DNA from 2 places in the Arthrobacter sp. FX8 genome. Region 1 is predicted to be linked to the other one. Evidence: riboswitches for the same ligand, from Rfam matches in the RefSeq annotation. Region 1 holds a riboswitch; the other holds the start of a gene.

Region 1 (15,380 bases):
TACCCTCCGTTGCGTAGGTCCTGCTGTTTCTGTTGCCTTGCGGGTTCCCGACTTCGACGTGACTGGCATCACATCGATGTTGAGTTACTTGACTTTATCTTTGCTTCTGTTGGTTTGTCAATGGAAACCAACATGAAACAATATTGGCGTTTCTTGGGGGACGTTGCCGGGAATGGCGAAAGCCGGGCTGGACAGGTTCTGTCCAGCCCGGCTTTCCGGGTTTTCATCGACGCCTCTCCGGGCACCTGCCCCGAATTGCGCCTTGCTTAGACGCCGCCGTCGCGGCTTTCGTGCCGGGTGATGCGCTCGCCGGTATTGGGGTCAATGACGGAGCGGGACTCGCTCACGCGGCGGCTGCGGCCGGGGAAGCGAGGATGAGCGAAGCGATCAGTCCGATCACGCCCACGGCCATCAGGATGTAGCCCACCAGCTGCTGGTCCACGAATGGAATCAGCCCTGGAGCAACGGCCCAGGCAAGGATGGCGCCGAGGGCGATGAGGAAGATTGACGAGCCGATTCTCATGACTTGCTCCTTAGGGCCGCGTCCTGCGCGGCGCTGGTAGGGCCTGACGGAAAGGTGGTGCGTACACTTCGAAAGCTAAGCCTGCTGTCTGTCAAGCGTCACGCTACCTCCCTGTGATTCCGGATTCAACGACCCGCCCGGGACGGCGCGGTTCCATGGCTAGGCTTGTCCGGTGGAAACAGTTGTGTGGTCCAGGCCGGAAGGGCAACGCGCCGGCACTCCCTTACTGGTGATGATGCATGGATACGGGACGGACGAGTCGCGGATGGTGCGCCTGTTCGAGTACCTGCCGCAGGAGTTCACCTTCGCGGCGCTGCGGGCCCCCATGCCCATCGGCGACCACTGGGGCTGGTTCCTGCTCGACTACTTCCTGGCCAACGACTTTGCGGACGTCATCTCGGCCGCCAACGCGGTGCACGCCTGGATCAGTTCCGTCAAGGACCGGCACAGCAGCGTCAGCCTCATGGGGTACTCCCAGGGCATGGCCATGGCCAGCACCCTCCTGCGGCTGCATCCCGAAGACTATAAGGCCGTCGTGGGGCTGTCCGGCTTCGTACTCAACAACGAGCTCCTCTCCGTGATGGATTCGTTCGAGGCCAAGCCGCCGTTCTTCTGGGGCCGGGACAAGGCGGACCTGGTAATTAACGAAGACGCCGTTGCCTACACCGCCGAATGGCTCGAAAAGAACACGCTGTTGACTGCCCGCACCTACCCGGGGATGGGGCACGCCATGTCCAAGGCGGAAATGGTGGACGTCAGCGCCTTCCTGCGCCATTACGTGCTGCGCTGACCCCTATGCCGCTGCATGGCCGTGGGCAGTTGTGTGAACGGCTAAAAAAACATTTGCAAGTCAAATTTGCAAGCGCTTACACTCGTCTACGGCCATGATCGGTCCTGCAGTGGGCGGGCAAGGAAGCGATGCTGTGCGCAAATGCGCCGGCAGTACCTTCCTTCAGGCTGTCCCGGCAGGGCCGGTAGTCCGCAACCCGAGAGGACACCGCACTGCTGATGACACAACAAACTGCAGCTGATACCGCCGCCTGGACCGGCGCGGCAGCAATCCTGTTTGACCTGGACGGGGTGCTGACGCCCACGGCCACTGTGCATGAGCGTGCCTGGCAGGAACTGTTCGACGGATACCTGGCCTCGCAGCCGGGGGTCTCCGGTTACAGCGAAAGCGACTACTTCGACCATATCGACGGCAAGCCCCGCTTTGACGGAGTGCGCGACTTCCTGGCCTCCCGGGGACTCACGCTGCCGGAAGGCCCGCTGGATGACGACCCTTCCAACGACACGGTCCAGGGCCTGGGCAACCGGAAGAACGCCATCTTCAACGACATCGTGAGCGCCGGCGTCGAACCGTTCGAAGGCTCGGTGCGCTTCCTCCAGGCTGCGCTTGAGCGCGGACTCAAGGTCGCCGTCGTCTCCTCCTCCCGCAATGCCCCCGCCGTCCTGAAGGCCGCCGGACTCAGCCACCATTTCGCCGTCGTAGTGGACGGGGTGGTGGCCGCAGAGCGTGGCCTCCCCGGAAAGCCAAGCCCGGCCACCTACGAATACGCAGCCAAGCTGCTGGACCTGTCCAGCTCCGGGTGCGTGGTGGTGGAAGACGCCGTGTCCGGTGTGCAGGCCGGACACGCGGGATCGTTCCACTCGGTCATTGGCGTGGACCGGGGCGCAGGGCGGCAGACGCTGCTCGATGCCGGAGCCACCCTGGTGGTCAATGACCTCCAGGAACTTCTTCCCTAAACCCGCCGCCAGAAACCCCGTTGCCTTCCCCCGGGGCAACCCCTGCTGCTTCCCCGGCAGCACCAATTCGAATACCGCATTCCCCCGAATACTCCGTGCCGGCCCGCCCGCCCGCACGGCATCGCCAAAAGGACCCCGACCATGGCACTGATCACCGCGGACCGCGAACGGTTCCCCGACACCCCCTGGCAGCTCGTTGAAACGCGCCATGAATCCGAAAACGCGGGAACGCTTGAGACCCTGTTTGCCCTGGGCAACGGGCACCTGGGCATCCGGGGTGCCCATTGGGCTGCGGCCGACGCCGAACTCCCGGGCAGCTTCATCAACGGGCTGCACGAAATCTGGGACATCAAGCACGCCGAGAATGCGTTTGGGTTCGCCCGGACGGGGCAGCGCATCCTCTACATCCCGGACGCCAACAACTTCACGGTGGTGGTGGACGGGGAAAGCCTGAGCCTGGCCGAATCCGAGGTCGTCGACTACCGGCGCAGCATCGACTTCTGCACCGGCATCTACGAATGCCGCATCACCTGGCAATGCCGGTCCGGCGCCGTGGTGACCACCACGGAACGGCGGGCCGTTGGCTTCGCCTCCCGCGGCAGCCTTGGTATTTCGCTTGACGTTGCCACGGACCGCCAGGTCTCCCTGGACGTCACCTCCTCCGTCATCAACCGGCAGGACCAGCCGGTGGAAGACCACTCCGTGCATGATCCGCGCCGCGCCGGCCGCCACGCCGGGCGCGTGCTTTTGCCCGTGCGGCTCGACGGCGGCGATGGCTCCCTGCGCCTGTCCTGGGAGGCCTCCGAATCAAAGCAGCGCGTGGGGATCGCGGTTGACCACTGGACGTCCCCCGGGCACCAGCCGTTTGAGACTCTGGTGGACCAGGACGACAGCAGCGTCCGGTACGTCCTGGCAGTGGATGCCGCCGAGCCGTTCCGGCTGGAAAAGAGCGTCAGCTACGCCGCCGGCCGCACGGTGCAGGACCCTGACGTCGACGCAGCTGCAGTGGCCGAAGAGGCGCTGCGCCCGGTGAATGACATCTTTGCCGAGAGCGAAGCCCATTTCCGCGGCTACTGGGCCACATCGGACATTGTGGTTGAGGGCGGCGGGCCCGGCCTGCAGCAGGCTATCCGGTGGAACCTGTTCCAGCTGGCGCAAGCCACCGCGCGCGCCGATGTTGCCGGCATCCCTGCCAAGGGCGTGACGGGCTCGGGTTACGAGGGGCACTACTTCTGGGACCAGGAAGTGTACCTGTTGCCGTACCTCACCTACACCAATCCCGACGGCGCCCGGCAGGTTTGGAGTTCCGCCACGGCATGCTGCCCGAAGCCAAGATCCGCGCCAAGGAGCTGAGCGTTGACGGCGCCCTCTTCCCGTGGCGCACTATCAACGGGCTCGAGGCCAGCGCCTATTACGCCGCCGGCACTGCGCAGTTCCACATCGCGGCCGCCATCGCCTTTGCCACCAACAGGTACCTCTGGGCCACCGGCGACGCCGCCTTCCGGGAAGGAATGGGTGCCGAGCTGCTGATCGAGACCGCCCGGATGTGGATCTCCCTGGGCTTCTTCGGCAAGGACGGCCTCTTCCATATCCACGGCGTCACCGGCCCTGATGAGTACACGGCCGTGGTGAACGACAACCTGTACACAAACGTGATGGCCCGCTTCAACCTGCGTGCCGCCGCCGCGCTTGAGCATGCCGAAATCACCAACGAAGAGCGCCAGATGTGGGAAGCCGCGGCCAGCCGGATGCAGCTTCCGTTCGACGAGCGGATGCAGGTGCACTCCCAGGACAATGACTTCATGACCCTGGAGGCCTGGGACTGGACCACGCCGCGGTCCAAGTATCCGCTGCTCCTGCACTTCCACCCGCTGGTGATTTACCGTCACCAGGTCCTCAAGCAGGCCGACACGGTGCTTGCCATGTTCCTGCAGTGGCAGGATTTCACGGCGGAGGAAAAGCAGCGCGCCTTCGACTTCTACGATCCCATCACTACGGGCGACTCCACCCTGTCCGCCTGCGTCCAGGGCATCATGGCCGCCGAGGTGGGCTACTTCAAGGAGGCCCTGGACCACTTCACCAACGCCGTGTTCATCGACCTCGACGACACCCACGGCAACACCATCGACGGCGTGCATATCGCGTCCACAGGCGGCGTATGGAGTTCCCTGGTGTGCGGTTTCGCCGGACTGCGCGACCAGGGCCCGGTCCCGTTTTTCGATCCGCGCCTGCCTGGACAGTGGGAAGGGCTTGCCTTCCACCTGAAGATCCGCGGCCGCTTGCTGCTGGTCCGGCTTTCTGCCGACGCCATTACGCTCACGGTCCAGGAGGGCGAACCGCTGGAGGTGGACGTCCGCGGCCAGCGGTTGATGGTCACGGGCCAGCCCGTGCAGGTGCACCTGGAGCGCATCCCGGAGCCGGAGCCCACGGTCTTCCCGAGCGGACCACCGACGGCGAGCATTCCCGTGGTGCGCGGCAGAAGCTAGGTTCACGGGTGCGTGCAGGGGCGCGTTAGCCTGCCAGGAGGGTGGCGGCTTCCTGGCGGGTGGTGCCGGAGTCCTGGATGCCGTCGGCGATGTGGGCGAGTTCGGCCGGGATGTCGCGGCCTTTTTTGCGCATGGCGGTGGCCCAGAGCCGGCCGGCGCGGTAGGAGGAGCGGACCAGGGGGCCGGACATGACGCCGAGGAAGCCGATTTCCTGGGCTTCGTGCTGGAGGTCCACGATTTCCTGGGGTTTGACCCAGCGGTCCACGGGCAGGTGCCGTTCGGAGGGGCGCAGGTACTGGGTGATGGTGATCAGGTCGCAGCCGGCGGCGTGAAGGTCGCGGAGTGCTTCGCTGATTTCTTCGCGGGTTTCGCCCATGCCCAGGATGAGGTTGGACTTGGTGACCATGCCCAGGTTCCGGCCCTGGGTGATGACGTCCAGGGAGCGGTCGTAGCGGAACGCGGGGCGGATCCGCTTGAAGATCCGGGGCACGGTTTCGACGTTGTGCGCGAAGACCTCGGGGGCGGAGTCGCAGATGGCCTTGATGTGCTCGGGTTTGCCGGAGAAGTCCGGGATGAGCAGTTCCACGCCGGTGCCGGGGTTCAGCTCGTGGATTTTGCGGACGGTTTCGGCGTAGAGCCAGACGCCTTCGTCTTCCAGGTCGTCACGGGCCACGCCGGTGACGGTGGCGTAGCGCAGCTGCATGGATTGGACGGAGCGGGCCACCTTGGTGGGTTCGAACCGGTCCAGGGGTGAGGGTTTGCCGGTGTCGATCTGGCAGAAGTCGCAGCGGCGGGTGCATTCGGAGCCGCCGATCAGGAAGGTGGCTTCCTTGTCTTCCCAGCACTCGAAGATGTTGGGGCAGCCGGCCTCTTCGCAGACGGTGTGCAGGCCTTCCTTTTTCACCAGGTTCTTGAGTTGGACGAATTCCGGGCCCATCTGGACCTTGGCCTTGATCCACTCCGGTTTGCGTTCCACCGGGACCGCAGCGTTGCGCTGCTCAATCCGCAGCATCTTCCGGCCTTCAGGTGCCAATGTCATGGTTGTTTCCTTTGCTTGCTTGGGGATTCGCGGCAGGTTGTTGCCGGTCAGCATTCGACGACGTTGACGGCGAGGCCGCCCATGGCGGTTTCTTTGTATTTTGAGGACATGTCCTTGCCGGTTTCGCGCATGGTGATGATGACTTCGTCCAGGGACACGCGGTGGGTGCCGTCGCCCCAGAGCGCCATTTTCGCGGCGTTGATCGCTTTCGCGGCCGCGATCGCGTTCCGTTCGATGCAGGGGACCTGGACCAGCCCGCCGATCGGGTCGCAGGTCAGGCCCAGGTTGTGTTCCATCGCGATTTCCGCGGCGTTCTCCACCTGCGCCGGGGTCCCGCCCATGACCTCGGCCAGGCCCGCGGCCGCCATCGAGGACGCCGACCCCACCTCGCCCTGGCAGCCGACTTCGGCCCCGGAGATCGAGGCCTGTTCCTTGTACAGCACCCCCACCGCGCCCGCGGCCAGCAGGAACCGCACCACCACAGCGTCCCGGTCCTCCTGGGTGGCCTTGTCCATGCCCGGGGCGAAATGCAGGGCGTAGAACAGCACCGCGGGGATGATCCCGGCCGCCCCGTTCGTCGGGGCGGTGACCACCCGCCCGCCGGAGGCGTTCTCCTCGTTCACCGCCAACGCCACCAAATTAACCCACTCCTGCCAATACCTGGCATCGAACGGGCCCGCGTCCCACGCCGCATCCGTCTCCTCGACCGGGCCGCCCGCGGATTCCTTCTTCAACCGGTCGTACCAGTCAGGGGCGCGGCGGCGGACCTTCAACCCGCCCGGCAGCACCCCTTCCCGCCTCAACGAGGCGGCCACGCAGCCCTCCATCACCGACCAGATCTGCAGCAGCCCCGCCCGGATCTGCTCCTCACCGCGGGAGACTTTTTCGTTCACGAGCATCACGTCGGCGATGCCCAGCCCGGTCACCGCGCAGTGCCCCAGCAGCTCCGCCGCGGTCCGGAACGGCAGCGGCAGCTCCTGTTTGGACGCGTCCAGTTCCTGCTGCGCCGCGTCCTCCTCGCCCTCCCGGACGATGAACCCGCCACCCACCGAGAAAAACGTCGCCGCATGCAGCACCTCCCCGGCCGCATCAGTGACCGTGAACGTCATCCCGTTCGTGTGCCGCGGCAACACCGTCAACGGCCGCAGCACCATATCCTTCACCCCGTACGGCAAGGCCACAGCACCGGCCAGGTTCAGCACCCCGGTCCCCGCGATCGAGGCCAGCCGCTCCTCCACCTCGGCGGGCAGGATCAACTCCGGATGGAACCCCTCCAACCCCAACAAAACGGCGGTCATCGTCCCATGCCCATGACCCGTCGCCGCCAACGACCCATACAAATCAACCCGCAACCCCGCCACATCACCCAGGACACCCAGGCCCTTGAGCTCCTCAGCGAACACCGCAGCAGCCCGCATCGGCCCCACAGTATGCGAAGACGAAGGCCCAATCCCGATCGAAAACAGGTCAAAGACTCCGACTGCCATAACTAAATCCTTACTGAAACTGTGGTTCGGTTGGTGTGGCCGGGCTGGGGTGGGCGCCAGCGGAATTCCTCCGCGTGCTGGCTCGTTCCTCGCCTCTGACGCACGCTTCCGGAATCCCCCAGCCACCCAAGGGTCCGTCACCAAAGCGACAGGGTAAGCAGGAGACGGCCTCCGCGACCCGGGATGGGCGGAAGAAAAACAACACGCTCCGCTCCCACCCGTATGCGGCAGCGAACTCGCGTCCGTGCCCAAGGTGCCTTGCCCCCGGCCCCTGTGGGAGCGGTATCCGGAAGCGTGCGTCTAAGGGAGCGATACGTCCGCTCAGCGGGCGTCTTCGCGACCGAGCACGCGGAGGATGCCGCTCCCACCGGGCCAAAGGCGACCAGAAACGGTCAGGACAGAGGTGCCACGCCCGGGTAGAGCGGGTGCGCCGAAGCCAGGACCTCGACGCGGTGACGCAGACCGGAGAGGTCGGCGTCGGCGTCGGCGATCAAAGCTTGGGCGATGATGTCCGCAACCTCGCGGAAGGCGTCCTCGCCGAACCCGCGGGTGGCCAGTGCGGGCGTGCCGATGCGCAGGCCTGAGGTGACCATCGGCGGGCGGGGGTCGAAGGGAACGGCGTTGCGGTTGACGGTGATGTCAATGGCGGCGAGCCGGTCTTCGGCCTGCTGCCCGTCGAGGTCGCAGTTGCGCAGGTCAACGAGGACCAGGTGCACGTCGGTGCCGCCCGAGATCACGCTGATGCCCTTGGCGGTGACGTCCGGCTGGACCAGGCGTTCCGCCAGGAGGCGGGCACCGGCAAGGACTCGCTCCTGCCGCTCGCGGAACTCTTCGGACGCTGCGATCTTGAACGCCACGGCCTTGCCGGCGATCACGTGTTCCAGCGGGCCACCCTGCTGACCGGGAAACACAGCCGAGTTGATCTTCTTGGCGATGTCGGCGTCGTTGGTCAGGATGATGCCGCCGCGCGGACCGGCCAGGGTCTTGTGCGTGGTGGACGTGGTGACGTGGGCGTGCGGCACCGGCGACGGGTGCAGCCCGGCCGCCACCAGTCCGGCGAAGTGCGCCATATCCACCATCAGGTAGGCCCCCACGGAGTCGGCGATCCGGCGGAATTCTGCGAAGTCCAGCTGGCGGGCGTAAGCGGACCAGCCGGCCACGATCAGCGGAGGCTTGTGCTCCTGGGCCAGCCGTTCCACCTCTGCCATGTCGATGGTGTGGGTGTCCTCGCGGACCTGGTACGGGACCACGTTGTAGAGCCTGCCGGAGAAGTTGATCCGCATGCCGTGGGTCAGGTGGCCGCCGTGCGCCAGGTTGAGGCCCATGATGGTGTCGCCGGGCTTGATCAGGGCGTGCATGACGGAGGCGTTGGCCTGTGCACCGGAGTGTGGTTGGACGTTGGCGAACCCGGCGCCGAAGAGGTCCTTGACCCGGTCGATGGCGAGTTGCTCGATGACGTCCACGTGCTCGCAGCCGCCGTAGTAGCGCTTGCCGGGGTAGCCTTCGGCGTACTTGTTGGTCAGGACCGAGCCCTGGGCCTGCATGACCGCAGCGGCCGTGTGGTTCTCGGACGCGATCATCTCCAGGCCGTCGCGCTGGCGGCCAAGCTCGTCGTCAATCTTCGCGGCAACCTCAGGGTCCAGGACGGACAGGTCGGCGTTCAGGCTTGGGGAGGCCACCTGCTCGAAGGCGCCCACTTCTGCCGGGGCGCTCACAGCTCGCCGCCGTTTGCTGCTGCGTATTCCTCTGCCGACATGAGCGGGCCTTCCTCGGTAACGGCCACCTTGAAGAGCCAGCCCGCACCGTAGGGATCGCTGTTGATCAGGGCGGGGTCCGTGACCACGCCGTCGTTGATCTCGGTGACCTCACCGGTCACGGGGGCGTAGAGGTCGGAGACGGATTTGGTGGATTCCACCTCGCCGCAGGTCTCGCCGGCCGTCACGGTGGAGCCGACCTCGGGGAGGTCCACGTACACGATGTCGCCCAGGGCGTCGGCAGCAACGGCGGAAATCCCGATCCCCGCTGGGCCGGATCCGTCAACAGCAACCCACTCGTGCTCGGCGGAGTACTTCAGTTCAGAAACAACTTTGCTCATTGTCTACTTTCCTTCTCTTCAAAACCTGTGGTGGTTGGGCGAAATCGATTTACTTCTGGCGCTTGTAAAAGGGGAGGGGGACGACTTCGAAGCGCTCGGGCTTGCCGCGGAGGTCGATGTCCAGGACGGTCCCGACTTCAGCAAATTCGACGTCGACGTAGGCCATGGCGATGGGGTATCCCAGGGTGGGGGAGGGCTGGCCGGAGGTTACTTCGCCCACCAGGGTGCCGTCCTTGAGGACGGGGTAATGGGCGCGGGCAGCGCGGCGTCCGGCACCCTTGAGGCCCACCAGCTTCTGCCCGATGCTTGAACCGACTCCTGCGCCCTTGACGGCGGCCAGGGCGTCCTTGCCTACGAAGCCGCTCTCCTTCGCCAGCGACACCACGGGGCCCAGGCCGGCCGCGTAGGCGTTGACGTGGCGGGAGAGTTCGTTGCCGTAGAGCGGCATCCCGGCTTCGAGGCGGAGCGAGTCGCGTGCGGCCAGTCCGGCTGGAACCAGGCCGGAGCCTTCGCCGGCCTGGAGCAGGGCCTCCCACAGTGCGGGGGCGTCCAGGTTGGGAACGTAGATCTCGAAGCCGTCCTCGCCGGTGTAGCCGGTCCGGGCCACGAGCAGGTCCTGGACCGTACCGTTGACGGCGATGCCCACCTCGACGGCGGCGTAGTACTTGAGCCCGGTGAGCAGTGCGTGCTGTTCGGCCGGGACCAGCGTCAGGAGGATCGCTTCGGAATTCGGTCCCTGGACGGCGATCAGCGAGGTGTCGGCGGAGGCGTCCTCCACAGTGACGTCGAAGGTGGCGGCGCGTTCCAGCAGTTCCTTGGCCACCACTGCGGCGTTGCCCGCGTTGGGCACCACCAGGTACCTGTCCACGCCCTCTTCGGGGGATGGCCGGCGGTAGGTGATGAGGTCGTCGATGATGCCGCCATCGGCGTTGCAGATCAGCGAGTACTTTGCCTTGCCCACGGCCACCGCGGACAGTTTGCCGGCAAGGGCGTAGTCCAGGAACGCGGCGGCGTCGGGGCCGGTCACCCAGACCTCGCCCATGTGGGAGAGGTCGAACAGGCCGGCCGCCCTGCGCACGGCATGGTGTTCCGCGAGTTCAGACTCGTACTTGAGCGGCATCTGCCACCCGCCGAAGTCCGTGAACGAGGCCCCGGCCTTCTTGTGCTGCTCGAAAAGAGCGGTGTAGTTCTCAGTCATTGGAAGTCCTCAGTTCTCAAATTCGGCTGTGCTGTCCTCGAACGCTTCGAGGGGCGGGCAGGAGCAGACCAGGTTCCGGTCGCCGGCGGCGCCGTCGATCCGGCCGACGGGCGGGAAATACTTGTCCTGGCGGAGCGAGGCAACGGGGAATGCGGCCTGCTCCCGCGGGTAGGCGCGGTCCCAGCCAGAGCTGACGACGGCGGCCGCCGTGTGGGGTGCGTTGCGCACCGGGGATGCCTCCAGGGTGATGTCGCCGCTGGCCACCTGCTGGATCTCGCCATGAATGGTGATCATGGCCTCGATGAAGCGGTCGATCTCGGCCAGGTCCTCGGACTCGGTGGGCTCCACCATCAGCGTGCCCGCGACAGGGAACGAAAGGGTGGGGGCGTGGAAACCGAAGTCGATCAGCCGCTTGGCCACGTCCTCGGCCGTGACTCCCGTCTTCGCCGTGAGTTCGCGCAGGTCCAGGATGCACTCGTGCGCCACCAGCCCGCCTTCACCGGTGTAGAGGACCGGGAAGTATTCGTTCAGGCGGGACGCGACGTAGTTGGCCGCCAGCAGCGCGGACTTGGTGGCCTCGGTCAGGCCCTCACCGCCCATCAGCTTCACGTAGGCCCAGGAAATCGGCAGCACGCCGGCCGAACCGAACCGGGACGCCGAGATCGCCACACCGTGCCCGGCTTCGTGCGCCGCCTTGTTCGCATCGCCCGGCATGAACGGTGCCAGGTGCGCCTTGGCGGCAACGGGCCCGACGCCGGGTCCCCCGCCGCCGTGCGGGATGCAGAAGGTCTTGTGCAGGTTCAGGTGGGACACGTCCCCGCCGAACTGGCCCGGCTGGGCCAGCCCTACAAGTGCGTTGAGGTTGGCGCCGTCAACGTAGACCTGGCCGCCCGCAGCATGCACAGCGTCACAGACTTCGCGGACATCGGAGTCGTACACGCCGTGCGTGGACGGGTACGTGATCATGATGGCCGAGAGGACGTCCTTGTTGGCCTCGATCTTGGCCGTCAGGTCGTCGTGGTCGATGGTGCCGTCGGCAGCCGTGGCCACCACCACCACCTTCATGCCCGCGAGCACGGCGGAGGCGGCGTTGGTGCCGTGCGCCGAGGCCGGGATCAGGCAGACGTTGCGCTGCTGCTCGCCCCGGGAATGGTGGTAGCCGCGGATCGCGAGCAGCCCGGCGAGTTCGCCCTGCGAGCCCGCGTTGGGCTGGATGGACACCTGGTCATACCCGGTGATCTCGGCGAGGTCCGCTTCCAGGCCGGCGATGAGTTCGCGCCAGCCTTCGGTCTGGGAGTCCGGGGCGAACGGGTGGATCGAGGCGAACTCCGGCCAGGAAATGGCTTCCATCTCGGCCGTGGCGTTCAGCTTCATGGTGCATGAACCCAGCGGGATCATGGTGCGGTCCAGCGCCAGGTCGCGGTCCGAGAGCTTGCGGATGTAACGCAGCAGCTGGGTTTCAGACCGGTGCGTGTTGAAGACCGGGTGCTGCAGGTAGGCCGAGGTGCGCACAATGGTGTCGGGCAGTTCGAATCCCTGGGCGTCACCCACCGGACCGGCGCCAAAGGCGACGGCGACGGCGGAAAGTGTTGCCGCCGTCGTCGTCTCATCAACGGAGACGCCCACCGTGTCCGGATCGATGAAGCGCAGGTTGATGCCGCGGGCTTCAGCGGCGGTGATCACCTTGGCGGCCTTGCCCGGAACGCGGACGGTGAGGGTGTCGAAGAAGGAGTCCGTGACCAGTTCGCGGCCCAGTGACGTGAGTGCTGTTGCCAGGACCCTGGCCTTGTCGTGGACGGTCTCTGCGATTGCCTTCAGGCCGTCGGGGCCGTGGTAAACGGCGTAGAAGGAGGACACGATGGCCAGCAGCGCCTGGGCGGTGCAGATGTTGGACGTGGCCTTCTCGCGGCGGATGTGCTGCTCGCGGGTCTGCAGGGCCAACCGGTAGGCAGGCGTGCCGGCGTTGTCCTTGGAGACGCCCACGATCCTGCCCGGGAGGGTACGTTCCATTCCCTTTTGGACGGCCATGTAGGCGGCGTGCGGCCCCCCAAAGAACAGCGGCACGCCAAAACGCTGGGTGGAGCCGACGGCAATGTCCGCGCCCTGCTCGCCCGGAGGTGTGATCAGTGTCAGGGCCAGCAGGTCCGCAGCCACGGTGACCAGCGCGCCCCGGTCCTTGGCAGCGGCGATCACGGCGGACTGGTCCCACACGCGGCCGGAGACCCCGGGCTGCTGCAGCACGACGCCGTTGATGTCGCCGTCGGGCAGGCCCTTGGACAGGTCGGCGACCTCCACCTCGAAGCCGAGCGCCTCCGCCCGCCCCAGCACGATGGCGATGGTCTGGGGGAGGCAGTCGGCGTCGAGCACCGTCTTGCCGTCCTTCGCTGCCTTGGACTTGTTGGCGCGGCGCATCAGCAGCACGGCCTCGGCCACCGCCGTTGCCTCGTCCAGCAAGGAAGCGTTGGCTACCGGGAGCGCCGTCAGGTCCTGCACCATGGTCTGGAAGTTCAGCAGCGCCTCAAGCCGGCCCTGGGAAATCTCCGGCTGGTAGGGCGTGTAGGCGGTGTACCAGGCCGGGGATTCCAGGATGTTGCGGCGGATCACCGGCGGAGTCACGGTGTCGTAGTAGCCCTGGCCGATCATCTGGACTGCCGTCTTGTTCTTGGCGGCAAGCTTCCGCAGTTCCGTGAGGACTTCAACCTCGCTGAGGGCGTCGGTCAGCTTGAGCGCAGTTTCCTGGCGGATGGGCGCGGGGACGGCCACGTCAACCAGGCCATCCAGGCTGTCGTAGCCGATGGCCTTGAGCATGGTGTCGATGTCGGCCTGGCGGCGCGCGCCGATATGGCGGTCAACAAACGATGTTGGATGCGAATGAATCGTCATGAGGAACTCCAGATCTGGCCGGCCGAAGGTGGCACGGCGTGGGATGGGTTCCTCCCCGCTCTGTATTGGACCTGAGAGATTCCGCGTTGCCTGCTGTTGGCAGGGGACCGCTTGCACCGTCGGTGAACCAGGCAGAAGCCTGATTGCTTTCCAGAGTCGCCTCGCCGTGACGGTACGGGGGCCTGAGAGATTCCTGGGGAGGATTTGCTCCTACGGCGCCTGACCGGTGTTTCGCCGGGAGGACTCTCCCGTCACAGCTCGAAAGGCTTATTCAAATGTGGGTGATTCGGCTCACAAGGTACCGGGATAGACCCGTCCGTGGCAAATCGGGCGGCTTCCGTGCGGGGCTCGAGGGGCACGTGACGCCGTTCTTCCCCGCTTGTGTCGGGAGGGGTTTGACATTCGATCGTGACGGACACCACACTGAACCCCGGGATTGGCGCCGCCGGTGGCTGGCTCAGCGTATCCGGAGCAGCCCACCAGTCGGCGCCTGTCCCATTGCATGACCGGCCGTGGCCCAAAAAGCCTGCGGCTTCCAACTGAATACGCCTTCGACCTGCGGCGGGAGAGCCCTGCCGGGTACATCCAGCAGGCGCCGTAGGAGCAAACCCTCCCCAGGAAACTCTCAGGCCCACGTACCGCCGCGGACAGGCAACTCTGGAAAGCAGCCGGGCATGACCCTGGCTCACCGGCGGTGCAAGCGGCTTTTGCTGCGGAAACTCTCAGGTCCACTACAGAGCGGGGAGGAACCAAATCTTTTGCGGCACCCAAAAGCCGCTTTATCGATGGAGTTCCTCATGGCGATTCATCCCCCCACGTCCAACGGCGAACCAGCCCGCACCCCGGGCGCTGCCACGGCAGCCCGCAGCGAGCCTCCCCACCTGGAGCGGCAGCTCACCAACCGGCATATCCAGCTCATCGCCATCGGCGGCGCGATCGGCACAGGCCTGTTCATGGGTTCCGGCAAGACCATCTCCGCGGCCGGCCCATCCGTGATCTTCGTATACATGATCATCGGCTTCATGCTTTTCTTCGTCATGCGGGCCATGGGTGAACTGCTGCTCAGCAACCTGAACTACAAGTCCTTCAGTGATTTCGCCGCCGATCTCCTGGGGCCGTGGGCCGGATTCTTCACCGGCTGGACGTACTGGTTCTGCTGGGTGATCACCGGAATCGCCGACGTCATCGCCATCGCAGGGTACTCAAAGGAACTTTGGCCGGCGCTGCCACTTTGGATCCCGGGCCTGGCCACGGTGGGCATCCTGCTCCTGCTGAACCTCGCCACCGTCAAGGCGTTCGGCGAGACCGAGTTCTGGTTCGCCCTCATCAAGATCGTCGCCATCGCAGCCCTGATCATCGTGGGACTCTTCATGATCTTCACCGGTTTCCAGAGCGACGCGGGCACCGCAAGCTTCACCAACCTGTGGAGCCATGGCGGGTTCTTCCCCAATGAGTTCATGGGCTTCGTGGCCGGATTCCAGATCGCAGTCTTCGCCTTCGTAGGCATCGAACTGGTGGGAACCACCGCCGCCGAGGCCAAGAACCCCGAGCGCACGCTGCCCAAGGCCATCAACGCCATCCCCGTCCGCGTGCTGCTCTTCTATGTCGGTGCGCTGGTCATCCTGATGGCGGTCACCCCGTGGACCCAGTTCGCCGCCGGCCACAGCCCCTTTATCGGGATGTTCTCCCTGGCCGGCCTCGGCGCCGCGGCCACGGTGGTGAACCTGGTGGTCCTGACTTCGGCGATGTCCTCCGCGAACTCCGGCATCTACTCCACGTCCCGCATGGTCTTCGGCCTGGCCCAGGAAGGCGACGCCCCCGGTATCTTCAGCCGGCTCTCCACGAGGAAGGTGCCCAGCAACGCGCTGTTCCTGTCCTGCGTCCTGCTGCTGTCCGGCGTCGTACTCATGTATGCCGGCCAGG
Region 2 (15,380 bases), 400 kb from region 1:
CACCCAGGCCAACCGGGACCTGCCGTGGGCGGACATCGACTTCGACTTCATGAACCTGAACCAGGCCGCGCACGGCGACCGCGAGTTCGGGTACATCCAGTCCCGCCTGGGCATCGCCCGGAAGACCGTCGTCGGGCATGTCTCCAACCCCGAGGTGGCACGCCAGGTGGGCTCCTGGCAGCGCGCCGCCGCCGGCTGGGCCGCCGTCCGCACCCTTAAGCTGACACGCTTCGGGGACAACATGCGCAACGTCGCCGTCACCGAAGGCGACAAGACCGAGGCGGAGCTGCGCTTCGGCGTCGCCGTGAACACCTGGTCCGTCAACGAGCTCGCGGACGCCGTGCACGGCGCGGCGGAGGCCGACGTCGACGCACTGGTGGCGGAATATACGGACCTTTACGACGTGGTGCCGGAGCTCCGCGCAGGCGCGGCCAGGCATGAATCGCTGCGGTACGGCGCCCGGATCGAGCTGGGCCTGCGCAGCTTCCTGGAGGGCAACGGCTCCGCCGCGTTCACCACCTCCTTCGAGGACCTGGGCGCCCTGCGGCAGCTTCCCGGCCTTGCGGTCCAGCGGCTCATGGCCGCCGGGTACGGCTTTGGCGCCGAAGGCGACTGGAAGACCGCCATCCTGGTGCGCGCCGCGAAGGTGATGGGCGCGGGCCTGCCCGGCGGTGCCTCCCTGATGGAGGACTACACGTACCACCTGGAGCCCGGGTCCGAGAAGATCCTGGGCGCCCACATGCTGGAAGTTTGCCCCTCCCTCACGGCGTCGAAGCCGCGCCTGGAAATCCACCCGCTGGGCATCGGCGGCAAGGAAGACCCGGTCCGCCTGGTGTTCGACGCCGATGCCTCCCCGGGCGTCGTCGTCGCCCTGTCCGACATGCGGGACCGTTTCCGCCTGGTGGCCAACGCCGTCGACGTCGTTCCCCTGGACCAGCCGCTGCCAAACCTGCCCGTGGCCCGCGCCCTGTGGGAGCCCAAGCCGGACTTCGCAACCTCCGCAGCAGCCTGGCTCACAGCCGGCGCAGCCCACCACACCGTGCTCTCCACCCAGGTGGGCATGGACGTGTTCGAAGACTTCGCCGAGATCGCCAAAACCGAACTGCTGACCATTGACCACGACACCACCATCCGGCAGTTCAAGAAGGACCTGAACTGGAACGCCGCCTACTACAAGCTGGCAGGCGGGATCTGATCCAATGGCACGGCTGAGCTCCCGGCGCCCGCCACGGACAACAAACCCGTGACGCACGGCAAACCACGCCGGCTGCCGAGGCTTGAGGACGTGGCGGAGCTGGCCGGGGTCTCACACCAGACCGTGTCACGGGTGGTCAACAACCACCCCAACGTGAGCCCGGGGACGCGGGAAAAAGTGGAAGCGGTGATAGCCCGGCTCGGCTACCGCCGCAACACCGCAGCCCGGAGCCTGGTCACCCGGCGCTCGCAGACCATAGGGGTCCTGGGCAGCGAGCTCTCCCAGTACGGTCCTGCCAATACATTGCTGGGCGTGGAACGCGCTGCGAGGGACGCCGGATATTTCGTCAGCGTCGCCGCGTTGCGGGAGGTCAGCCGGGACGCGATCCTGGACGCCGTCAGGCACTTCCTGGACCAGTCGGTGGACGGCATCGTGGTGATCGTTCCGCACCTTGAGACGCTGGCCGCCCTGGCGGAACTTCCCATCGGGGTCCCGGTGGTGGCCGTTGGACCCGAGGGGAATGACACTGTTGGCGGCGTCAGGGTGGACCAGCGCCGCGGGGCCGAACTCGCCGTGCGGCACCTCATTGGGCAGGGGCACGTCAGGATCGGGCACGTCGCGGGCCCGCAGGACTGGATCGATGCCGTGGCGCGTGCCGACGGCTGGCGGTCCACCCTTGCCTCCGCAGGACTCGAGGCGGACCTGATCATCGAAGGTGACTGGAGCGCCGGCAGCGGCTACGCCATCGGCCGGCGGATCGCGGCCACCCGCCGGGCCACCGCCCTCTTCGTGGGCAACGACCAGATGGCCCTGGGAGTCCTGCGCGCCCTGACCGAGGCCGGCATCAAAGTGCCGCAGGACGTGTCCGTGGTGGGCTTCGACGACCAGCCCGAGGCCGGCTATTTCAGTCCGCCGCTGACGGTGGTCCGGCAGGATTTCGAGGAACTGGGCCGGCGGTGCATGCAGATGATGTTGACGGCGTTCAGCGGCGCGGAAGGACCCCGGACACTTGTCGTGGAGCCGGAACTCGTCCTGCGCAGCAGCACGGCACCGCCCGCCTAAGAACCCGCCTGCCGAATCCGGCCGGAGATCCTGCCGGCAGCTGATTTAATCCGGGGAGACCGGCGCGAAACGTGGCCACAACAATCGCTGCGTAGTTTTCAGTGCATGACGGCTACCCTGCTCATCCGGCTCCGCGACTGGCTGCTGGACACCTTCACCTACGAATCCGAGTCCAGTGCCGCCGGCGCCATGGCCGACGCCACCCGGTGGGGCTGGCTTCCGGCCTTGAGCGGAGTGTCCCTCGGTGCCGACCAGGCCCGGTCCGGGCATGCAGGAACAGCCGGCGGAAGCGGCAGAATGTCTGCTTAGCCACACTATTGCGACGGTAGCGCGATAATGCCCTAAACTGCTGCACTGAGGTGCCTGAAATGGCGCTGCGCAGCAACGAAAGTGAACACGCTATGGCTACCGATTACGATGCTCCACGCAAGCAGGAAGAAGAGTCGCCGGCCGACTCTCTCGAGGCCCTCCAGGCGTCACGGGGCGGCAACGCGCAGACCGCGGTTATCGATGTCGACGAGAACGACACCGCTGAAGGCATCGACCTGCCCGGCGCCGATCTGTCCAATGAGGAACTGACCGTCATTGTGGTTCCCGAGCAGTCCGATGAGTTCACCTGCTCGTCGTGCTTCCTGGTCCGGCACCGCTCCCAGGTTGCCCGTGAAAAGGACGGCCTGAAGTACTGCCGCGACTGCGAAGGCTGAGTGTCTTCCTGATTTTTGCCGGCGCCGGCCACCTCCCCGAGGTGGCCGGCGCTGCTTTGTCCCCGGACGCCGTCGTTATCAAAATGCCCCCTCGTTTCCCGGTCCGGACACTCCTACGCTGGAAGCATCCAATGGTCTTTAGTCGTGGATGGCACTGCTATGAAGAAGTTCCTCACCTGGCTCGCGGCAATCCTGTTGGCTTCCGGGCTGGGAATCGTGGTCCAGGCGCCCGCCTCGGCGGCGCCCTACTGCGGCCTCACATGGGGCTCCCTTGCGAAGACCGGGCAGGATACGGGGACCGCATCGGTCACCAATGTCCGGACCGGGCAGCACTACTGCTTCGACCGGCTGGTGGTGGACCTCAACGGGCCCGCCGTGTCCTACACGGTGCAGTATGTGCCGCGGATTGAGCAGGAAGGCTCCGGGGCCGTCATCCCGGTACGGGGCGGCGCGCGCCTGCATATCAGCATCAAGGCGCCGTCCTACGACCAGAACGGCAACCCCACCTACAACCCGGCGGACAAGGCTGAACTCAGCAACGTGGCCGGCTACCAGACGTTCCGCCAGGTGGTTTCGGCCGGAAGCTTCGAGGGGTACACAAGCCTCGGTCTGGGCGTCCGGGCCCGCCTGCCGTTCCGGGTCTTCACCCTGGCCGGTCCCGGCCCGGGCTCGCGCCTGGTGATCGACGTGGCGCACTACTGGTGAAAACGAAAAAGGTGCCGTGCCCCTGATGGGGGCACGGCACCTTTTCGTTCAGGCAGCGTTGTGGCGGCCTCCAGCGATCTATTCCGGCACTACCAGCGCGGGGGTGTCCCGCTTGAGGGTTTCGCCGCGGAAGAAGCCGGGGTGCGTGCGGGACATGACCAGCATGACGACGGCGCCCAGGGCCAGGATGCCGATGCCCAGGATGAACACCAGGCCCACGCCGAAGACCTCGGAACCACTGCCGAACTCCGGCGCCAGGCTGTCCACGGCGGTCTGGACGAACACCACGAACAGGCCCACGCCGCCCACCACCGGGCATACCAGCCGCAGCAGGAAGTGGCGGGTGCTGTTGAACAGGCTGTGGCGGAAGTACCAGGTGCAGGCCAGCGCGGTGAGGCCGTAGTAGAAGCAGATCATCAGACCCAGGGCCAGGATGGTGTCATTCAGGACGTTTTCGCTGACCACGTGCATCACCGCGTAGAACCCGGCGGACAGGATGCCGGCGGCGATGGTGGCGTAGCCCGGCGTCGCGAACTTCCTGCTGATCCGGCTGAACGGTTCAGGCAGGGCGCCGTAGTGCGCCATGGCCAGCAGGCTTCGGGACGGCGACATGAACGTGGACTGGAGGGAGGCCGCGGAACTGGACAGCACGGCGAGGGACATCAGGATGGCGAAGGGGCCCATGATGGGGGAGGCCAGGGCCGTGAAGATGTTCTCTTGGTTGTCGGCGTTGTTCAGGCCGTTGCCGGTGTCCCCGACGCCGGCGAACATCATGGTGGCGATGCTGACCAGGAGGTAGATGGCCAGGACGATGACGGCGGTCAGGGTGCCGGCCAGTCCGGCCGTCTTCTGGCCGTTCGCTGTTTCCTCGTTGACCGTTAGGCACACATCCCAGCCCCAGTACACGAAGATCGACAGCGAGATGCCGGCGGCAATCTGGCCGAACGTCTCGATCTTCGTGACGTCGAACCAGTCCCAGCTGAACGGGATGGCCGTTTCGGACGTGGACCAGTTGGCGAAGGCCATGGCGACGAACAGGCCCAGGACCAGAAGCTGGAAGCCCACCAGGCCGTACTGCACCACCTTGGTGGTGTGCAGCCCGCGGTAGCTGACCCAAACAGCCAGCGCCACGAACACGAAGCAGGTCAGGACGTTCAACGCTTTGTTGCCGGCCAGGTCTGCCAGTTCCGGTGAGCCGGTGAGCTGGGACAGGAAGAGGTAGAAGAAGTCGACGGCGACGCCGGCCAGGTTGGACAGCACGATGATGTTGGCGGCCAGCAGGCCCCAGCCGCCCATCCAGCCGACCCAGGGGCCGAAGGCCTTGGTCACCCAGGTGAAGGTTGTGCCGCTGTCCGGGGAGTCGGCATTGAGCTCCCGGTAGGCGAGCGAGACCAGGATCATGGGGATGAACCCGATCAGGAAGATGACTGGCAACTGGAGTCCGGCTTCATTGACGGTGGGTCCGAGTGCGCTGGTGAGGGTGTAGGCGGGGGCGATGGTTGAAATGCCCAGGACGACGACGGCGAGGAGCCCGAGCTGCCCGCCCTTGAGGCCTTTGGCGCTGACGCCGTCCGCGGACGGGGCGTGGGCGTGCGGACCGGGTTTGGCCGTACTGGTGCGGATTGTCTCTGTCATGGCACCACTTTCTGGAAGGCTGTGAGACGGAGGTCACTATATGAATGGCGTTCATTTAGTATGGGGGTGCCGGACCTGTGATGCAAGACGCAATATGAATCACATTCGTTTATGACTTCCTTTCCAAATTAGTAAGCTCACTGAGAAATTGCCGAAAGCCCTGCCGCCGCTAGGTGCTCGGCTGGTAGCGTCGGCCGTATTGGACCACTTGAGGAGGACGCATGAAAGCTTCACCGACACTGACCAACAATCTGCAGGCTGTCCTGGCCGACCTGATCGAACTGCACGTCCAGGGCAAGCAGGCGCACTGGAACATCGTGGGCACCAACTTCCGCGACCTGCACCTGCAGCTTGATGAGATCGTCGACGCTGCCCGCCAGTTCGCCGACGACACAGCCGAACGAATGCGCGCCCTGCATGCACTCCCGGACGGCCGCAGCTCCACCGTTGCCGAAACCACCAGCCTGGCCCAGTTCCCTGAGGGGCTGATCAGCACTACGGATGCCATCGAGCGGATCGTTGCCGCCATGGAAGCCGCCGTGGGCACCATGCGCAAAGTCCATGACGAGGTGGACGAGGAGGATCCCACCTCCGCGGACCTCCTGCACGAGTTCATTGCCCGGCTGGAGCAGTTTGCCTGGATGGTGCAGGCTGAAAACATGAAGCCGACCGCCAAGGTCACAGCCGCCGACTCCAAGTAGCCGGCAGCCACCCGCCTGGACCCTTTGGGCGCCTGGTATCGGAATTGATCCGGTACCAGGCGCCCTTTTTGTTTCGCTTGGTCAGGCCGCTTTCGGCACCTTCCGCAGCACGACGGCGGCGAGGACTGCCGCCGTCGCCATCAGTACCAGCCCAATTGCCGCAGTGATGTGCACGCCGGAATCAAACGCTGACGCCGCAGCGTCCCGGACGGTGTCCGATAGGGAAGCGGGCAGCAGGTTTGCTGCTTCCACTGCGCCGGCAAGTGTTTCCCTCGCGCTGTGCAGGGAGGAGCCGGGCAGCATGCCGTCAAGGCCTGCGGGCAGCCGCAGGTTCTGCTGGTAGGACGCCGTCAGGATGGAGCCCAGTACCGCCGTGCCCAGCAGCGACCCCACCTCGTAGCCGGTCTCGGAGATTGCCGCGGCAGCGCCTGACTTCTCCGGCGGCGCGGACCCGAGGATGAGGTCGTTGGAGATGGTTTCGGCCGTACCCACGCCCAGTGCAAGGACCAGCAGGGCTGCCAGCAGCAGCGAGGGGCCGCCGTCGTGATTCCCGAATGCCACCATGGTGTAGCCGGTGGCACTGAACGCCAACCCCGCAGCCACCACGTATCCCGGGCGGACCTTGCGGACCAGCGGCACCACCACCAGGCCGGCCACCACCGTGGCGGCCAGTGCCGGGATCATGGCAACGCCGGCTGCGGACGGCGTCATTCCCTCGAGGAGTTGGAGGTGCTGGGCGAGGAACAGGATGAAGCCGTTGAAGGAGAACAAGGCAAGGATGTTGGCGCTGATGGCCATGCTGAACACCCTGTTCCGGAACAGGGACATGTCCAGCAGGGGTGCGCCAGCCGCTGCTGCCGCTGCACGAACACCGCCCCCATGGCCAGGCCGAAAGCGATGGCGCCCAGACCTGCCGCCCCTGGACCTTCGGTGGCAACTGCCTTGATCCCGTAGACAACGGGCACCATGACCAGCATGGAGAGCAGGATGCTGGGGATGTCCACCTTGCCGGGTGCCGGATCCTTCGATTCCGGGATGAGGGCCGGTCCAAACGCCAGCAGGGGGAGCATGAGGGGGACCGCCACCAGGAAGACGGCACCCCACCAGAAGTGCTCCACCAGCCAGCCGCCGAAGATCGGACCCAGGGCCGCGCCGCCGGAGAATCCGGCGGCCCAGATGGCGACGGCCAGCCTGCGGCGATTGGGCTCGGGGAAAATGTTGCGGATCAGCGACAAGGTGGACGGCATCAGCATGGCGCCGAAGAATCCCAGGGCGGCGCGGCCGGCGATGAGCCATTCCGGCGCGGGCGCAAAAGCCGTCGCAACGGACAGCGCGGCAAAGCCGATGCTGCCAAGGATGAGCAGCCTCCGCCGCCCAATCCGGTCGCCGAGGCTTCCCATTGATACCAGCAGCCCGGCCAGCACCAGGGGGTAGGCGTCAACGATCCACAGCAGCTGCACGCCCGTGGGTTCCAGGGCCCGGGCGATGGCCGGCAGCGCGAACGTCAGTGCGGTGTTGTCCACCGCCACCAGCAGCACGGGAAACATCAGGAGCCCCAGCGCCAGCCAGTCGCGCCACGGAGGACGCACGGAAGTGCTGCTTGCCTGCCCGGTTGCCGAACTCTCGATGGAAGTGGTCATGAGATAACTATACCGTCCGGACGGTATAGTTTAAAAATGCGATGGTTTTCCTCATTCCTGCACGGGGGAGGGCATGATGGAGGGCATGCCCCGAAAGCCTGTTGCCCGTGACGCGGTCCTTGACGCCTTCGAGTCCCTGCTGATTGAAGTGGGTGAGCGGGCGGCCACCCTCGATGCCGTGGCTCGCAAGGCCGGCGTATCCAAAGGCGGCCTCCTCTACCACTTTCCCAACAAGGAAGCCCTGATTGCCGTGTTGCTTGACCGCCTGGAGGGCCTGGCGAGCGAGGATGCCGATGCCATGGCGTCGGCAGCTGAAGGCGCCGCGGCCTACTTCATCCGTTCCTCGGTCTGGGCGGATACCCCTTTGGACCGTGCCATCGTGGCCGCCACCCGGCTTGCAGAGGTGGCCCACGAGGAGACGCGGCGCCGCTTCGCGGCCATCCAGCAGCGCTGGCTGGACGAAATTGCTGCGGATGTGGGACCTGGGCTGGCCAAGGCAGTCCTCTATATGGGGGACGGCCTGTACTTCAACGCCATGCTGTCCGTGGCCCCTGCGCCGGCTGGGGGAGCGGCCGCTGACGTGGAGGAACTCCTGGCCGCGCTGGAACGGCTCCGCAGGTAGCTCCGTCATTTGCCGGGAGGGGTTGCCGCGTAGGACAATAGAAAGTTGTGAGGGCTGTCACCGGCCTTCATGATCCAACAAATGAATAGCCTTTGATCTGCGGCGGGAGAGTTCTGCCGGAAGTACAGGCAGGCGCCGTAGGAGCAAATCCTCCCCAGGAATCTCGCAGGCCCCCGTACCGCCGCGGCGAGGCACCTCTGGAAAGCAGCAGGCAGTCTTATTCTCTTTTGGAGAGGTAGGGACTGTTGTGCTCACCGACGGTGCAAGCGGGTCCTGCCCAGGCAGGGAACGCGGAAACTCTCAGGTCCAATACAGAGCGGGGAGGAACCCGAATAGCTGTGGCGTACCCTTCGCCGCCTGAGTAAATGGAGTTCCTTCGTGTCGGTTACCCCAGCCTCCACCACTTTCGTAGACCGCCATATCGGCGCGCGCCGCCAGGCCGACGTCGACACCATGCTCAAAGCCGTAGGCTACGACTCGGTCGATTCCCTTGTGGACACCGCGGTTCCCAAGGTCATCCGCCAGGACACCGCCCTTCGCCTGCAGGACGCCCTCAGTGAGGTTGAAGTCCTCACGGAACTGCGGAAGCTTGCCGCCAAGAACAAGACGGCGGTGCAGCTGATCGGCCAGGGCTACTACGACACCGTGACTCCACCGGTGATCCGCCGCAACATCCTGGAATCCCCGGCCTGGTACACCGCCTACACGCCCTACCAGCCGGAGATTTCCCAGGGCCGGCTTGAGGCGCTGCTGAACTTCCAGACCATGGTGCAGGACCTTGTGGGCCTGCCCATCGCCAACGCTTCGCTGCTGGATGAAGCAACGGCCGTGGCCGAGGCCGTGCTGCTGATGCGCCGCGCCAACAAGACCAAGCCCGCGGCAGACGGCAAGACCGTCCTGGACATCGACGTGCTGCCGCAGACCATCGCCATCGTGCTGGGGCGTGCGGAGGCGCTCGGCTTCGAGGTGGAGGTCGCCGACCTGTCCAAGGGCCTGCCCGAGGGCGACATCAACGGGATCGTGCTGCAGCAGCCCGGCGCTTCCGGCCGCGTGTGGGACCAGTCCGCGGTGATCTCTGCAGCGAAGGACCGGGGCGCGCTGGTCACCGTGGCTGCGGACCTGCTGGCCCTGACACTGATCACACCTCCGGGCGAGCAGGGCGCGGACATTGCCGTCGGCTCAGCCCAGCGTTTTGGCGTGCCGCTGTTCTTCGGCGGCCCCCATGCCGCCTACATGGCTGTCCGCAAAGGCCTGGAGCGTTCCTTGCCTGGCCGCCTGGTTGGGGTGTCAAAGGACGACGCCGGCACGCCTGCCTACCGGTTGGCCCTGCAGACCCGCGAGCAGCACATCCGCCGCGAGAAGGCCACGTCCAACATCTGCACCGCCCAGGCGCTGCTGGCCATCGTTGCGTCCATGTACGCCGTTTACCACGGCCCCGACGGACTGAAGGCGATTGCCCAAACGGCGCACCGCCACGCCCGTAGCCTGGCGGCCTCGCTTGCGGCCGCCGGCGTCGAGGTGCTGCACACGAGCTTCTTCGACACCCTTACGGTCCGGGTCCCCGGACGGGCTGCTGGCATCATCGCCGACGCCGAGGCGCGGGGCATCAACCTGCGCAGCGTCGACGCCGACACCGTAGGCATCGCCCTCGATGAAACCACGACGGCGGCCATCGTCGCCCAGGTTGCCGACGTCTTTGGCGCCACGGTTGCCGAGGTCCAGGGCGAGGGCCAGGGCTTTGGGCTGGAGGCCGCCGGCGAGCGTTCCTCCGACTACCTGCAGCACCCGGTCTTCAACACGCACCGGTCTGAAACCCAGCTGCTGCGTTACATCCGCAAGCTCTCGGACCGCGACCTGGCGCTGGACCGCACCATGATCCCGCTGGGTTCATGCACGATGAAGCTGAACGCCACGGCCGAGATGGAAGCCATTTCCTGGCCGGAGTTCGCCTCGATCCACCCGTTCGCCCCGGACTCCCAGACCGAAGGCTGGCGCGAACTCATCGCCGGCCTGGAAGCGGACCTGACCACGATCACCGGGTATGACCAGGTGTCCATCCAGCCCAACGCGGGCTCGCAGGGCGAACTCGCCGGGTTGCTCGCGATCCGCGGCTACCACCATTCCCGGGGCGAGCAGCAGCGCAACGTGTGCCTGATCCCGGCCTCGGCGCACGGCACCAACGCCGCCTCCGCCGTGCTCGCGGGCATGAAGGTGGTCGTCGTGGCCACGGCTGCCGACGGCACCATCGACCACGACGACCTGACGGCCAAGATCGAGGCCAACAAGGACGTCCTGTCCTGCATCATGATCACCTACCCCTCCACCCACGGTGTCTACGATGGGGATGTCCGCGAAGTCTGTGACGCTGTGCACGCCGCGGGCGGCCAGGTCTACATCGACGGCGCCAACCTCAACGCCCTGGTAGGGCTGGCCCAGCCGGGCCAGTTCGGCGGGGACGTGTCCCACCTGAACCTGCACAAGACCTTCTGCATCCCGCACGGCGGCGGGGGACCCGGCGTCGGGCCCGTTGCCGCCAAGGCGCACCTGGCACCGTTCATGCCGGGCGACGCGAACAAGGCGGCGCACGAAGCCGGGCACGGTGTGGCGATCTCGGCGTCCCGGTTCGGTTCGGCCGGCGTGCTGCCGATTTCCTGGGCCTACGTGAAGCTGATGGGCGGTGAGGGCCTGACCGAGGCCACCAAGTCCGCGCTGCTGGCGGCCAACTACGTCGCGTCCCGCCTGAACGAATACTTCCCGGTCCTCTACACCGGTGAAGGCGGGCTGGTGGCGCACGAGTGCATCCTGGACCTGCGCGAACTCACGGCGAAGACGGGAGTCACGGCCGAGGACGTGGCCAAGCGGCTGATCGACTTCGGTTTCCACGCCCCCACCCTGTCCTTCCCGGTGGCGGGCACGCTGATGGTGGAGCCCACCGAGTCCGAGGACCTGGCGGAGATCGACCGCTTCATCGAGGCCATGATCAGCATCCGCAAGGAAATCGACCAGGTGGCCAATGGCGACTTTGCCGTGGCGGACTCACCGCTGCGCCGCGCACCGCACACGGCGGCCGCCGTCGTCAGCTCTGACTGGGACCGCGCCTACCCCCGCGAGCAGGCGGCCTTCCCTGCCCACCACAAGCAGGACAAGTACTTCCCGCCCGTGGGCAGGATCGACGGCGCCGCAGGTGACCGGAACCTGATCTGCTCCTGCCCGCCGCTGGAAGACTTCGAAAACTAAGGACCGGCGCCATGACCGAGAAATACACCGCGCTTTACGACGAGCACAAGAAGCTTGGAGCTTCCTTCACGGACTTCGGCGGGTGGCAGATGCCGCTGAAGTACAGCTCGGAGCTTGCTGAACACCACGCCGTCCGCAAGGCTGCCGGCCTGTTCGACCTTTCCCACATGGGCGAGGTCTGGGTGACCGGCCCGGATGCCGCAGCCTTCCTGGACTACGCCCTGGTGGGAAAGATCTCCGCCATGGCCGTGGGCAAGGCCAAGTACTCGCTGATCTGCAACGAGGACGGCGGTATCATCGACGACCTCATCACGTACCGCCGCCCCTCCGCACAGGATGGTACCGACGTCTTCCTGGTGGTGCCCAACGCGGGCAACGCCGCCGTGGTCGCCGCAGCCCTGCAGGAACGGGCCGCCGGGTTCGATGTTGTAGTGGAGGATGCCTCAGCCCGCACGTCGCTGATCGCCGTCCAGGGCCCCAAGGCCCAGGAACTCCTGCTGCGCCTGGTCCCGGCCGCGCAGCACGCACTGGTCACCGAGCTCAAGTACTACGCCGCCGTCAGCGTGCCGCTCCTGGTAGGCGGCGCCGGAAAGGAACTCCTGCTTGCGCGCACCGGGTACACGGGTGAGGACGGGTTCGAAATCTTCGTGGGCAACGACGATGCCCCCGCGCTGTGGCAGTCACTGATCGCCGTCGCCGACGACAGGGAACTGACCCCGGCAGGCCTCGCCTCCCGTGACTCCCTGCGCCTCGAAGCGGGAATGCCCCTGTACGGCAACGAACTGTCCCTGCAGGGCGACCCGTTCGCCGCCGGCCTCGGCCCCGTCGTCGCGCTCTCCAAGGAAGGCGACTTCGTCGGCAAAGCCGCCCTGGCCGCCAAAAGGAAGCCGGAGCCGGCAGCACCTCCGGCCGCCGCCTCGTGGGGCTCAAAGGCCAGGGCCGCCGCGCCGGACGCGCGCACTATCCCGTCCTCAAGGACGGCGCCACGGTTGGCGAAGTCACCTCCGGCCAGCCGTCGCCCACCCTTGGCTACCCCATCGCCATGGCCTACGTCGACGTCGAATACTCGGCACCCGGCACCGCCCTCGACGTGGACCTCCGTGGCAAGGCGGAGCCATTCGAAGTCGTCGACCTCCCGTTCTACAAACGCCAAAAGTAAGCCCTGTACCGCACCGTGGCCGGGCTTCGGGTCCGGCTCTGCCGGCCCCTGGTGCGCATGGACCGGTGTGTCGAGGCTGACAGGACGTACAGGAAGTGGGTTGAGCGGCAACCGAACCAGATTTAGTTAGGAAATACCCCGTTATGGCTGTTGGTGTCTTTGACCTGTTTTCGATCGGGATTGGGCCTTCGTCTTCGCATACTGTGGGGCCGATGAGGGCTGCTGCGGTGTTCGCTGAGGAGCTCAAGGGCCTGGGTGTCCTGGGTGATGTGGCGGGGTTGCGGGTTGATTTGTATGGGTCGTTGGCGGCGACGGGTCATGGGCATGGGACGATGACCGCCGTTTTGTTGGGGTTGGAGGGGTTCCATCCGGAGTTGATCCTGCCCGCCGAGGTGGAGGAGCGGTTGGCCTCGATCGCGGAGACCGGGGTGCTGAACCTGGCCGGTGCTGTGGCCTTGCCGTACGGGGTGAAGGATATGGTGCTGCGGCCGTTGACGGTGTTGCCGCGGCACACGAACGGGATGACGTTCACGGTCACTGATGCGGCCGGGGAGGTGCTGCATGCGGCGACGTTTTTCTCGGTGGGTGGCGGGTTCATCGTCCGGGAGGGCGAGGAGGACGCGGCGCAGCAGGAACTGGACGCGTCCAAACAGGAGCTGCCGCTGCCGTTCCGGACCGCGGCGGAGCTGCTGGGGCACTGCGCGGTGACCGGGTTGGGCATCGCCGACGTGATGCTCGTGAACGAAAAAGTCTCCCGGGACGAGGAGCAGATCCGGGCGGGGTTGCTGCAGATCTGGTCGGTGATGGAGGGCTGCGTGGCCGCCTCGTTGAGGCGGGAAGGGGTGCTGCCGGGCGGGTTGAAGGTCCGCCGCCGCGCCCTGACTGGTACGACCGGTTGAAGAAGGAATCCGCGGGCGGCCCGGTCGAGGAGACGGATGCGGCGTGGGACGCGGGCCCGTTCGATGCCAGGTATTGGCAGGAGTGGGTTAATTTGGTGGCGTTGGCGGTGAACGAGGAGAACGCCTCCGGCGGGCGGGTGGTCACCGCCCCGACGAACGGGGCGGCCGGGATCATCCCCGCGGTGCTGTTCTACGCCCTGCATTTCGCCCCGGGCATGGACAAGGCCACCCAGGAGGACCGGGACGCTGTGGTGGTGCGGTTCCTGCTGGCCGCGGGCGCGGTGGGGGTGCTGTACAAGGAACAGGCCTCGATCTCCGGGGCCGAAGTCGGCTGCCAGGGCGAGGTGGGGTCGGCGTCCTCGATGGCGGCCGCGGGCCTGGCCGAGGTCATGGGCGGGACCCCGGCGCAGGTGGAGAACGCCGCGGAAATCGCGATGGAACACAACCTGGGCCTGACCTGCGACCCGATCGGCGGGCTGGTCCAGGTCCCCTGCATCGAACGGAACGCGATCGCGGCCGCGAAAGCGATCAACGCCGCGAAAATGGCGCTCTGGGGCGACGGCACCCACCGCGTGTCCTTGGACGAAGTCATCATCACCATGCGCGAAACCGGCAAGGACATGTCCTCCAAATACAAAGAAACCGCCATGGGCGGCCTCGCCGTCAACGTCGTCGAATGCTGACCCCCACCTGGCAACGCGACGCCACAGGCCACGCGGAGACCATCGCTTAGTTATGCGCCGCGGCCCACCAGTTCAGGCTGGCCGCAAACACCAGCCATGACACGTAGGGCAGCAGGAGCAGCCCGGCCGTGCGGCTGATGGGACCAAAATACACAACGGTTACTGCGACGGCGGCGATCAGGGCAAGGATGATGGCCAGCCCCAGCCACAGGGCCGGCGTGCCAAGGGCGGGGTAAAGGGCGAAAAACGCGGGGGTCCAGGCAAGATTGAGGACCAGCTGGACGGCGTAGGCGGCCATTGCCGGACGTGTCCTGCTGGTCCGCCGGCGCCAGACCAGCCACGCTGCGACAGCCATTGCCGCATAGAGGACGGTCCAGACGGGACCAAACACGCCGTTGGGCGGGGACCAGGGCGCCTTGTCAGCGGTGGCGTACCAGCCGGAGACATTGGCCGCCGAGGCCAGGCCGCCCAGCGCCGCCACCAACAGTGACGCCACCAGGAATCCGATAAGCGCGGCCACCTGCACCCCGGCGCTGTAGGGCTGTCCGTCGCTCCCCGTGCGGGCTGTAGTCTCTTCCCCATCCGGCCTCATGCCTACACCCTTGTTGACCGCCAACAGCGGCGTCAAGCGGGCATCCTGAACCCCGCTGGCCCGCATGCCCTGCAAGGCGGCGAAAAGCCGGAAGCACATCAGGCTTTAGACTTGAGGCTGCATGTCCGCACGCACCCAGAACTACCGAAACCGCGCACAGACCCGATTGGACAAGGCCCCCTTGCGACAATTCACCGCACGTTTTGCCACCGCCGAGGAAATTGAAAACTGGGACAAGCACGTCACGGCCAATCCGAACGGCGGCAATATGCTGCAGTCCGCCGCCTATGCATCGGTCAAGAACGGAAGCGGCTGGAAAGTCCGGTTCCTGGTGCTGGAAAGCCCCGGAAACTCCAGCTACAACCTGGTGCTGGAGAAGAGCTTCCCCGTCCTGGGACGGTTGTGGTACCTGATCAAGGGCCCCGACCTGGCCGATGCAGCGGACCTCGGCCCCGTCCTTGAATCCGTTGCCGCGTTTGTCCGCGGCAGGAAGCTGAATGTCTTCACCATCAAAGTGGAACCGGACATTATCGACTCCGACGAGGT

What was found. Region 1 has a riboswitch for glycine ahead of gcvP (aminomethyl-transferring glycine dehydrogenase). Riboswitches for the same ligand answer to the same signal wherever they lie in the genome.
Region 2: linked by a shared signal. The riboswitch ahead of gcvP (aminomethyl-transferring glycine dehydrogenase) and the one ahead of gcvP (aminomethyl-transferring glycine dehydrogenase) in region 1 are both predicted to bind glycine.

What each region holds. Positions count from the first base shown of each region.
Region 1 covers NZ_CP113505.1:4,277,688-4,293,067, forward strand. The annotation lists partial or broken gene OUO20_RS20110 (DUF6458 family protein) at 267-523, opposite strand; gene OUO20_RS20115 (alpha/beta hydrolase) at 696-1,313, shown strand; gene OUO20_RS20120 (HAD family hydrolase) at 1,532-2,269, shown strand; partial or broken gene OUO20_RS20125 (glycoside hydrolase family 65 protein) at 2,411-4,755, shown strand; gene lipA (lipoyl synthase) at 4,781-5,794, opposite strand; gene OUO20_RS20135 (L-serine ammonia-lyase) at 5,842-7,281, opposite strand; gene glyA (serine hydroxymethyltransferase) at 7,674-8,996, opposite strand; gene gcvH (glycine cleavage system protein GcvH) at 8,993-9,376, opposite strand; gene gcvT (glycine cleavage system aminomethyltransferase GcvT) at 9,426-10,574, opposite strand; gene gcvP (aminomethyl-transferring glycine dehydrogenase) at 10,584-13,457, opposite strand; glycine riboswitch at 13,618-13,718, opposite strand; glycine riboswitch at 14,010-14,108, shown strand; glycine riboswitch at 14,109-14,204, shown strand; gene cycA (D-serine/D-alanine/glycine transporter) at 14,255-15,380, shown strand, end outside.
Region 2 covers NZ_CP113505.1:134,478-149,857, forward strand. The annotation lists gene araA (L-arabinose isomerase) at 1-1,195, shown strand, start outside; gene OUO20_RS00575 (LacI family DNA-binding transcriptional regulator) at 1,244-2,257, shown strand; gene OUO20_RS00580 (hypothetical protein) at 2,363-2,566, shown strand; gene OUO20_RS00585 (DUF4193 domain-containing protein) at 2,659-2,961, shown strand; gene OUO20_RS00590 (AMIN-like domain-containing (lipo)protein) at 3,121-3,666, shown strand; gene OUO20_RS00595 (APC family permease) at 3,745-5,301, opposite strand; gene OUO20_RS00600 (Dps family protein) at 5,523-6,002, shown strand; partial or broken gene OUO20_RS00605 (MFS transporter) at 6,084-7,642, opposite strand; gene OUO20_RS00610 (TetR/AcrR family transcriptional regulator) at 7,728-8,264, shown strand; glycine riboswitch at 8,358-8,455, shown strand; glycine riboswitch at 8,482-8,589, shown strand; gene gcvP (aminomethyl-transferring glycine dehydrogenase) at 8,643-11,501, shown strand; partial or broken gene gcvT (glycine cleavage system aminomethyltransferase GcvT) at 11,513-12,660, shown strand; partial or broken gene OUO20_RS00625 (L-serine ammonia-lyase) at 12,804-14,242, shown strand; gene OUO20_RS00630 (TspO/MBR family protein) at 14,289-14,834, opposite strand; gene OUO20_RS00635 (lipid II:glycine glycyltransferase FemX) at 14,956-15,380, shown strand, end outside.